3 regions of the Dactylosporangium sp. NPDC051485 genome follow, and region 2 is predicted to be linked to each of the others. Evidence: riboswitches for the same ligand, from Rfam matches in the RefSeq annotation. Region 2 holds a riboswitch; each other region holds the start of a gene.
The links. A riboswitch is a leader RNA that binds a small molecule or an ion and turns the genes downstream of it on or off. The one in region 2 is predicted to bind glycine.

Region 1 (2,256 bases), on a different contig from region 2:
CGTGCAGCGGGTCGGCGGCATCCGGGGCCGCGGACAGGTCCGCGTGGAGGGCCGGGGCGCGGCGGCGGACCTTCAGCCCGCCCGGCAGGACGCCGTCCGGGCGGGTGCAGCCGCGGGTGACGCACTCCTGCATGACCGACCAGATGTGCAGCAGGTCGGCCCGGATCGCCGGCTCGGGGCGCCAGGACTGCTCGTTGAGCAGCATGACGTCGCTGACCCGCAGGCCCTCGGTGGTGGCGTGGGCGAGCAGCTCGGCGCCGGTGGTGAAGGGGAACTTCACCGGGTCCTCGGCCGGGGTGGGCGCGCCATCGGGGCCGACCACAAACCCGCCGCCGACGGAGAAGTAGGTGCGCTCGGCCACGGGGGAGCCGTCCGCCGCCCAGGCGTGGAAGCGCATGCCGTTGGGGTGCTCGGGGAGGCTGCGGCGGCGGTGCAGGACCAGATCGGCGTCGACGTCGAAGGCGACCGCGTGGGCGCCGCCGAGCAGTTCGAGCCGGCCCGTCTCGCGGACCGCGCGGACCCGGCCCGGTGCCGCGTCGGTGTCCACTGTGGAGGGATCGGCGCCCTCCAGGCCCAGGATCACCGCGGGGGCGGAGCCGTGGCCGTGGCCCGTGGCGCCCAGGGAACCGAACAGCTCGGCCTTGATCCGGGCCACCCGGGGGAGCAGGCCGTCGTCCTGCAGGCGGGTGACGAAGCGCCGGGCCGCGCGCATCGGCCCGACGGTGTGGGAGGAGGACGGGCCGATGCCGACGGAGTACAGGTCGAAGGCGCTGAGTGTCGTCACTGCGACCCGATCAGGGCCGTGTACGCCTCGATGTCGAGGAGGTCGGCCGCGCCGGTGACGCGCATGCGGAAGAGCCAGTTGGCGTACGGGTCCTCGTTGATCAGGGCCGGGTCGGCGGCGACGGCCGGGTTGACCTCCTCGACCACGCCGTCGGCGGGGGCCAGCAGGTCGCTCACGGACTTGGTGGACTCGATCTCGCCGCACGGCTCGCCGGCCCGCACCTCGCGGCCGGGCTCGGGCAGGTCCAGGTAGACGATGTCGCCGAGGGCGTCGGCGGCGAAGCGGGTGATCCCGACGGTGCTGAGGTCCGCGATCCATTCGTGGTCGCGGGTGTACTGCAGGTTCGGTGGCACGGTCACGAGAGGCTCCCCTGGTCGATGACGGGTGGCCTCCCCGCTCTGTCATCGAATGCCTGAGAGCTTCACCGGCCGGCCCGGCCTCGGGTGAGGCGGGCGGCGGTTTGCACCGTGGGCGCGGGACGCGGCGTCCCGGCTTTTCAGAGTCGCCTGGCCGCGGCGGTACGTGGGCCTGAGAGATTCCCGGGGAGAGTTGCTCCTTCGGCGCCCCAGCGAATGGGGACTCTCCCGCCGCGGTTTGTTCGGCGTGATGTGGAGTTGTCGCTGCGACCGTACGGGGACGTTGCCGGGCGGGTCAAGCCCGGGGCCCTCGACGCAGCTCCCGGGGCGCGGGTTTGGCTCGGGCAGGGCGTAGCGCACGCCGCCCTGGGTCCGCCCGCAGGCGGCGCCGGCGAGCGCGCCGGCCGCGTGGTGGGCGGGGTGCTCGGCGTCCCGCTCCTCGGCCAGGGCGAGGGCGACCCGGTGACGCCGCGGGCGAGCCTGCCATTGCGGCGCTGGCCCAGGCAGCGCGAACGGGCCGGGGTGCTCAGGCCGTGCGGGTGATGTCCATGAGGTGGTGCTCGCCCTCGTGGACGGTGTGCTGGCCGAGCCACAGCAGGGTGCGCTCGACCGGCTCTGGCCACGGGTAGGAGCCGACCCGGGCCAGCGCGGCGGCGTCGAGCGCGCCGAAGGCGGCCGCGAGCCGTTCGGCGTTCGCGGCCAGGTCGGCGAGCACGGCGGAAGGGTCCTGGGCGTTGTACGCGCGGGTCACCACGAGCTCGTCCCGGCCCATCGTCGCGAACTCGGGGGCGTCGGCCCGCAGGGCCAGCTCGATGCGCTCCCGTTGCACGGCGAGCACGTCGCGCAGGTGGCAGGTGTACTCCAGCGGCGACCACACCTGCGGGGCCGGCCGGCGGCGCACGTCGGGGACGGCGGCGAGGGCCGCGGCGTAGCGCCCGGCGAAGGTGCCGAGCCGGGCCGGGATCGCCCCGGCGTCGACGGTCCCGTACTCGAACCCGCACTCGTCGCACCGATCCATGCGGGTCACGGTACCTGGAACACGAGCCTCCCGACGAGGCGGAACGGCAGGCGGCCGGTGCGGACCGGCTCGCGGCGGGACGGGATGCCGGGCACCTC
Region 2 (2,256 bases):
TGCCGGTCGTGTCCAGCCCGGTCACGTCGACGTGGGCCAGTCCGAACGCGGCCAGCACGTCGCGCAGGTGGCTGTAGGTGGTGGTCTCGTCGCAGGCGATCCCGACCCGGTCGGCGTCGATGCGGCGCAGGTTCACCCCGCGCTCGGCGGCCGCCTCGACGACCTGCCCGGCCTGCCCCGGCACGACCGCGGTCACCGTGTCGAAGAACACCCGGTGCTCGGTGTCGACCCCGCCCGCGCGCAGGCCGGCGGCGATCCGGACGGCCATGTCGTGGGTGCGGGCGGCGATCGCGCGCAGGCCCTCCGGCCCGTGGTAGACCGCGTACATGCTCGCGGTCACGGCGAGCAGCACCTGCGCGGTGCAGATGTTGCTGGTCGCCTTCTCCCGCCGGATGTGCTGCTCGCGGGTCTGCAGCGCGAGCCGGTAGGCGGGCGCGCCGCCGGCGTCCTTGGACACGCCGACGAGCCGCCCGGGCAGGGTGCGCTCGAGCCCCTGGCGGACCGAGATGTACCCGGCGTGCGGCCCGCCGAAGCCCATCGGCACGCCGAAGCGCTGCGCGCTGCCGACGGCGACGTCGGCCCCGATCGCGCCGGGCTCGCGCAGCAGGCACAGGGCCAGCAGGTCGGCCGCCATGGTGACGATCGCCCCCCGCTCGTGGGCCCGGGCGACCAGCGCCTCGTGGTCGCGGACCGCGCCCGAGGCCCCCGGGTACTGCAGGTGCAGCCCGAAGAACGCCTCCGGCAGCTCGTCCGCGGCCGGGTCGAGCACGCGCACCTCGATGCCGAGCGGCTCGGCCCGGGTCTGGATCACGGCGAGGGTCTGCGGCAGCACGTCGGCGTCCACGACGTACACCTCGGACTTGACCTTCGACGAGCGCCGGGCGAGCGTCATCGCCTCGGCCGCCGCGGTGGCCTCGTCCAGCAGCGACGCCCCGGCGACCGGCAGGCCGGTCAGGTCGGCCACGACGGTCTGGAAGTTCAGCAGCGCCTCGAGCCGGCCCTGGGAGATCTCCGGCTGGTACGGCGTGTAGGCGGTGTACCACGACGGGTCCTCGAGCACGTTGCGCAGGATCACCGGCGGCGTGTGCGTGCCGTAGTACCCAAGGCCGATCATCGACACCAGCGTCCGGTTCGCCGCGGCCAGCCCGCGCAACTCGGCCAGCACCTCGGCCTCCGACGCGGCGGGCGGCAGGTCGAGCGCCTCGTGCCAGCGGATCGAGCCGGGGATGGCGGCGGTCATCAGGTCCTCGACCGACTCGTACCCGACGGTCTTGAGCATGCGGGCCTGCTCGTCGGTGGATGGGCCGATGTGCCGCGCGGCGAAACTGGTCATAGCCACACTCTCTGGGCGTCCGGGACAGGGGCGTATATGCGCTCCTCCCCCTCTGTCGCAGACTCCAGAGGTGCCAACCCGTCGCGGTCCTTCTGCCTGAGAGGTTCCGGGGAGGATTTGCCCCTTCGGCGTCGCCGTGTTGCCGATGGCGATCTCTCCCGCGCGGGTATTGCCAGCGTGCCTACCCTACCTCCTGTGCAGGACTTGACCATCGTGGCGTCACACACCATTTACACGGCAATCGTCGGCTCCCGCGCCTACGGCCTGGCCGGCCCGGCATCCGACACGGACCGCCGCGGCGTCTTCCAGGTGCCGACGCCGGAGTTCTGGCGCCTGGACAAGCCCCCCACGCACGTCGAGGGCCCGCGCCCGGAGGAGTTCTCGTGGGAGGTCGAGCGCGCCTGCACGCTCGCCCTGGCCGCCAACCCCACGGTCTGGGAGTGCCTCTCGTCGCCGCTGGTCGAGCGCCTCACCGACGCCGGCCGGGCGCTGCTGGACCTGCGCCCCGCCTTCCTGTCCCGCCGCGCCGCCCGCACCTACGGCGACTACGCCCGCGACCAGCTGGCCAAGCTCACCTCGACCCGCGCCAAGACCGGCGAGATCCGCTGGAAGCAGGCGATGCACATGGCCCGCCTGCTGCGCGCCGGCGCCCACGTCCTGCGCACCGGCGAGGTCCTGGTCGACGTCTCCACCCACCGCGACGAGCTGCTCGCGATCCGCCGGGGCGAGCTGTCCTGGGACGAGTTCCAGTCCCTGGCCGCGTCGCTGTCGGCCGACCTCGAGCGCGCCGAGTCCGAGACCCGGCTCCCGGACGAGCCCGACCGCGGCGCCGTCGAGCGCTTCCTGACGGACCTGCGCGCAGCGCCGACGGCGGCGCATCCGCCGGCCCGGACGCCGGCACCGGCGCCGCTGCGGCCGGACAT
Region 3 (2,256 bases), on a different contig from region 2:
CAATCATCTTCTCTCGGGGCGCCGAGCGGTGGCTAGACTGACGTCGGGTCCCGTCCTGGCCGCGACAACGAGCGGTCCACGACGGGTGGACAGGTGCCCACCGAGCCGCTATCGTTCGGCCCACACGTGAATACTCGCCGTTTATGCCGGGCGGGAGAGTGCCGACGTCGCTGATGCCGGCCGCCGTAGGAGCAACTTCTCCCCAGAATCTCTCAGGCCCAGTTACCGCTCGGACAGGCGACTCTGGAAAGTCGGGAACTTCCCGCGCCGAAGGTGTAAACCGTCCCAGTGGCGGTGAAGCTCTCAGGCAAAGATGACAGAGCGGGGAGGCAGACCTGTCCCAGGCCTCGGTCTGGGTCGAGAGGAGCCTCCCGTCGTGACCCGCAGCATCGACACACCGGGCCGCCCGGCCGTCGCTCGCGCCTTCCCGCAGCGGCCCGGCACAGCGCGGATCAGCCCATCGATCGGGCGGATTCCCCACCCGGCGGCGCCCCGGCCTTGACGCGGTGACCGTCCGAGCCCGCAGACCGCCCTCGGATCGGTTCTCGGGGCGGCGCCTCGTGAGAACGCGGGCCTGGAAACGCAGCGGCAGCCGCCGACCTGCGGCCACACCACCGATCACGAGTGGTTCGCTCGCCCCTGACAACTCAACATCACGCCGTTCCAACCGAGGCGGGAGAGCCCTCGCCCATCCATGGCGAGGCGCCGAAGGAGCAACACTCCCCAGAATCTCTCAGGCCCAGCTACCGCTCCGGTGAGGCGACTCTGGAAAGCCAGGACGTCACGTCCTGCACCCAAGGTGCAAACCACCCGGACCGGTGGTGAAGCTCTCAGGTACCGATGACAGAGCGGGGAGGTCACCCGTCCACGGCGCCGTGCCACGGTGCCCCCAACAGGGAGCCTCCCTCCATGACCTCTCCCATCCCCTCTGCCCACGGCGAGTTCGCCGCCCGCCACATCGGCATCAGTGACGCGGACCGGGCCAAGATGCTGGCGGAAGTCGGCTACCGGACCCTGACCGAGCTCATCGACGACGCCGTGCCGAGCGGCATCCGCAACACCTGCGACCTGAACCTGCCCGCGGCGGCCACCGAGGCCGAGGCACGGTCCGAACTGCTCGAGCTCGCGGACCGGAACACCGTGGCCGTCCCCATGATCGGCCTCGGCTACCACCCGGCCATCACGCCCGCGGTGATCCGGCGCAACGTGCTGGAGGATCCGGCGTGGTACACCGCCTACACGCCGTACCAGCCGGAGATCAGCCAGGGCCGGCTCGAGGCGCTGCTCAACTTTCAGACCGTGATCGGCGACCTCACCGGGCTGCCGACCGCCAACGCGTCGCTGCTCGACGAAGGCACGGCGGTCGCCGAGGCCGTCACGGTCATGCGCCGCGTCGCCGGCAAGCAGGGCTCCGCCCGGGTCCTGGTCGACCGGGACACCTTGCCGCAGACCCTGGATGTCCTGCGTACCCGTGCCGAAGCGGTCGGCATCGAGGTCGTGGACATCGACCCCGGCGAACCGCTGCCGGAGGACGACTTCTTCGGCGTGGTGCTGTCCTACCCCGGCTGCTCGGGCGCGGTCCGCGACCTTCGCGAGGTGACCGCCGCGGCACAAGCGCGCGGAGCACTGGTCACCGTGACCGCCGACCTGCTGGCGCTCACCCTGCTCATGCCACCGGGCGAGTACGGCGCGGACATCGTCGTCGGATCTTCCCAGCGCTTCGGCGTCCCCCTGTTCTACGGCGGACCGCACGCGGGCTACATCGCGGTCCGCGCCGGGCTCGAACGTCACCTGCCCGGCCGGCTCGTGGGCGTGTCCGTGGACGACGCCGGCCGGCCCGCGTACCGCCTCGCCCTGCAGACCCGCGAGCAGCACATCCGGCGCGACCGGGCGACCAGCAACATCTGCACGGCGCAGGTGCTGCTCGCCGTGGTCGCGTCGATGTACGCCGTCTATCACGGCCCCGACGGCCTGACCGGGATCGCCCGTCGGACGCACCAGCACGCCGCCCGCATCGCCGCCGGCCTGCGGGCCGGTGGCGTCACGGTGGTACACCAGGCGTTCTTCGACACCCTGCTGGTGCGGGTCCCCGGCCGCGCCGAGGAGATCGTCGCGGCCGCACACGGTGAGGGGCTGCGGCTGCGGCAGGTGGACGGCGACCACGTCGGTGTCTCCTGCTCCGAGGTCACCACGCCGGAGCACGTCGGCCTCGTGCTCGGGGCCTTCGGCTGCGCCGGTGACCGCCCGAACGGGCCG

Region 1: linked by a shared signal. The riboswitch ahead of gcvH (glycine cleavage system protein GcvH) and the one ahead of gcvP (aminomethyl-transferring glycine dehydrogenase) in region 2 are both predicted to bind glycine.
Region 3: linked by a shared signal. The riboswitch ahead of gcvP (aminomethyl-transferring glycine dehydrogenase) and the one ahead of gcvP (aminomethyl-transferring glycine dehydrogenase) in region 2 are both predicted to bind glycine.

Annotation. Positions count from the first base shown of each region.
Region 1 is NZ_JBFAZW010000027.1:81,243-83,498, reverse strand. Features, by position in the region: gene AB0M46_RS18010 (L-serine ammonia-lyase) at 1-784, opposite strand, end outside; gene gcvH (glycine cleavage system protein GcvH) at 781-1,143, opposite strand; glycine riboswitch at 1,291-1,381, opposite strand; gene AB0M46_RS18000 (hypothetical protein) at 1,399-1,683, shown strand; gene AB0M46_RS17995 (DinB family protein) at 1,667-2,158, opposite strand; gene AB0M46_RS17990 (class I SAM-dependent methyltransferase) at 2,164-2,256, opposite strand, start outside.
Region 2 is NZ_JBFAZW010000014.1:12,855-15,110, forward strand. Features, by position in the region: gene gcvP (aminomethyl-transferring glycine dehydrogenase) at 1-1,339, opposite strand, end outside; glycine riboswitch at 1,408-1,504, opposite strand; partial or broken gene AB0M46_RS10290 (nucleotidyltransferase domain-containing protein) at 1,538-2,191, shown strand; gene AB0M46_RS10295 (nucleotidyltransferase domain-containing protein) at 2,243-2,256, shown strand, end outside.
Region 3 is NZ_JBFAZW010000016.1:48,619-50,874, reverse strand. Features, by position in the region: glycine riboswitch at 142-238, shown strand; glycine riboswitch at 239-330, shown strand; glycine riboswitch at 664-759, shown strand; gene gcvP (aminomethyl-transferring glycine dehydrogenase) at 910-2,256, shown strand, end outside.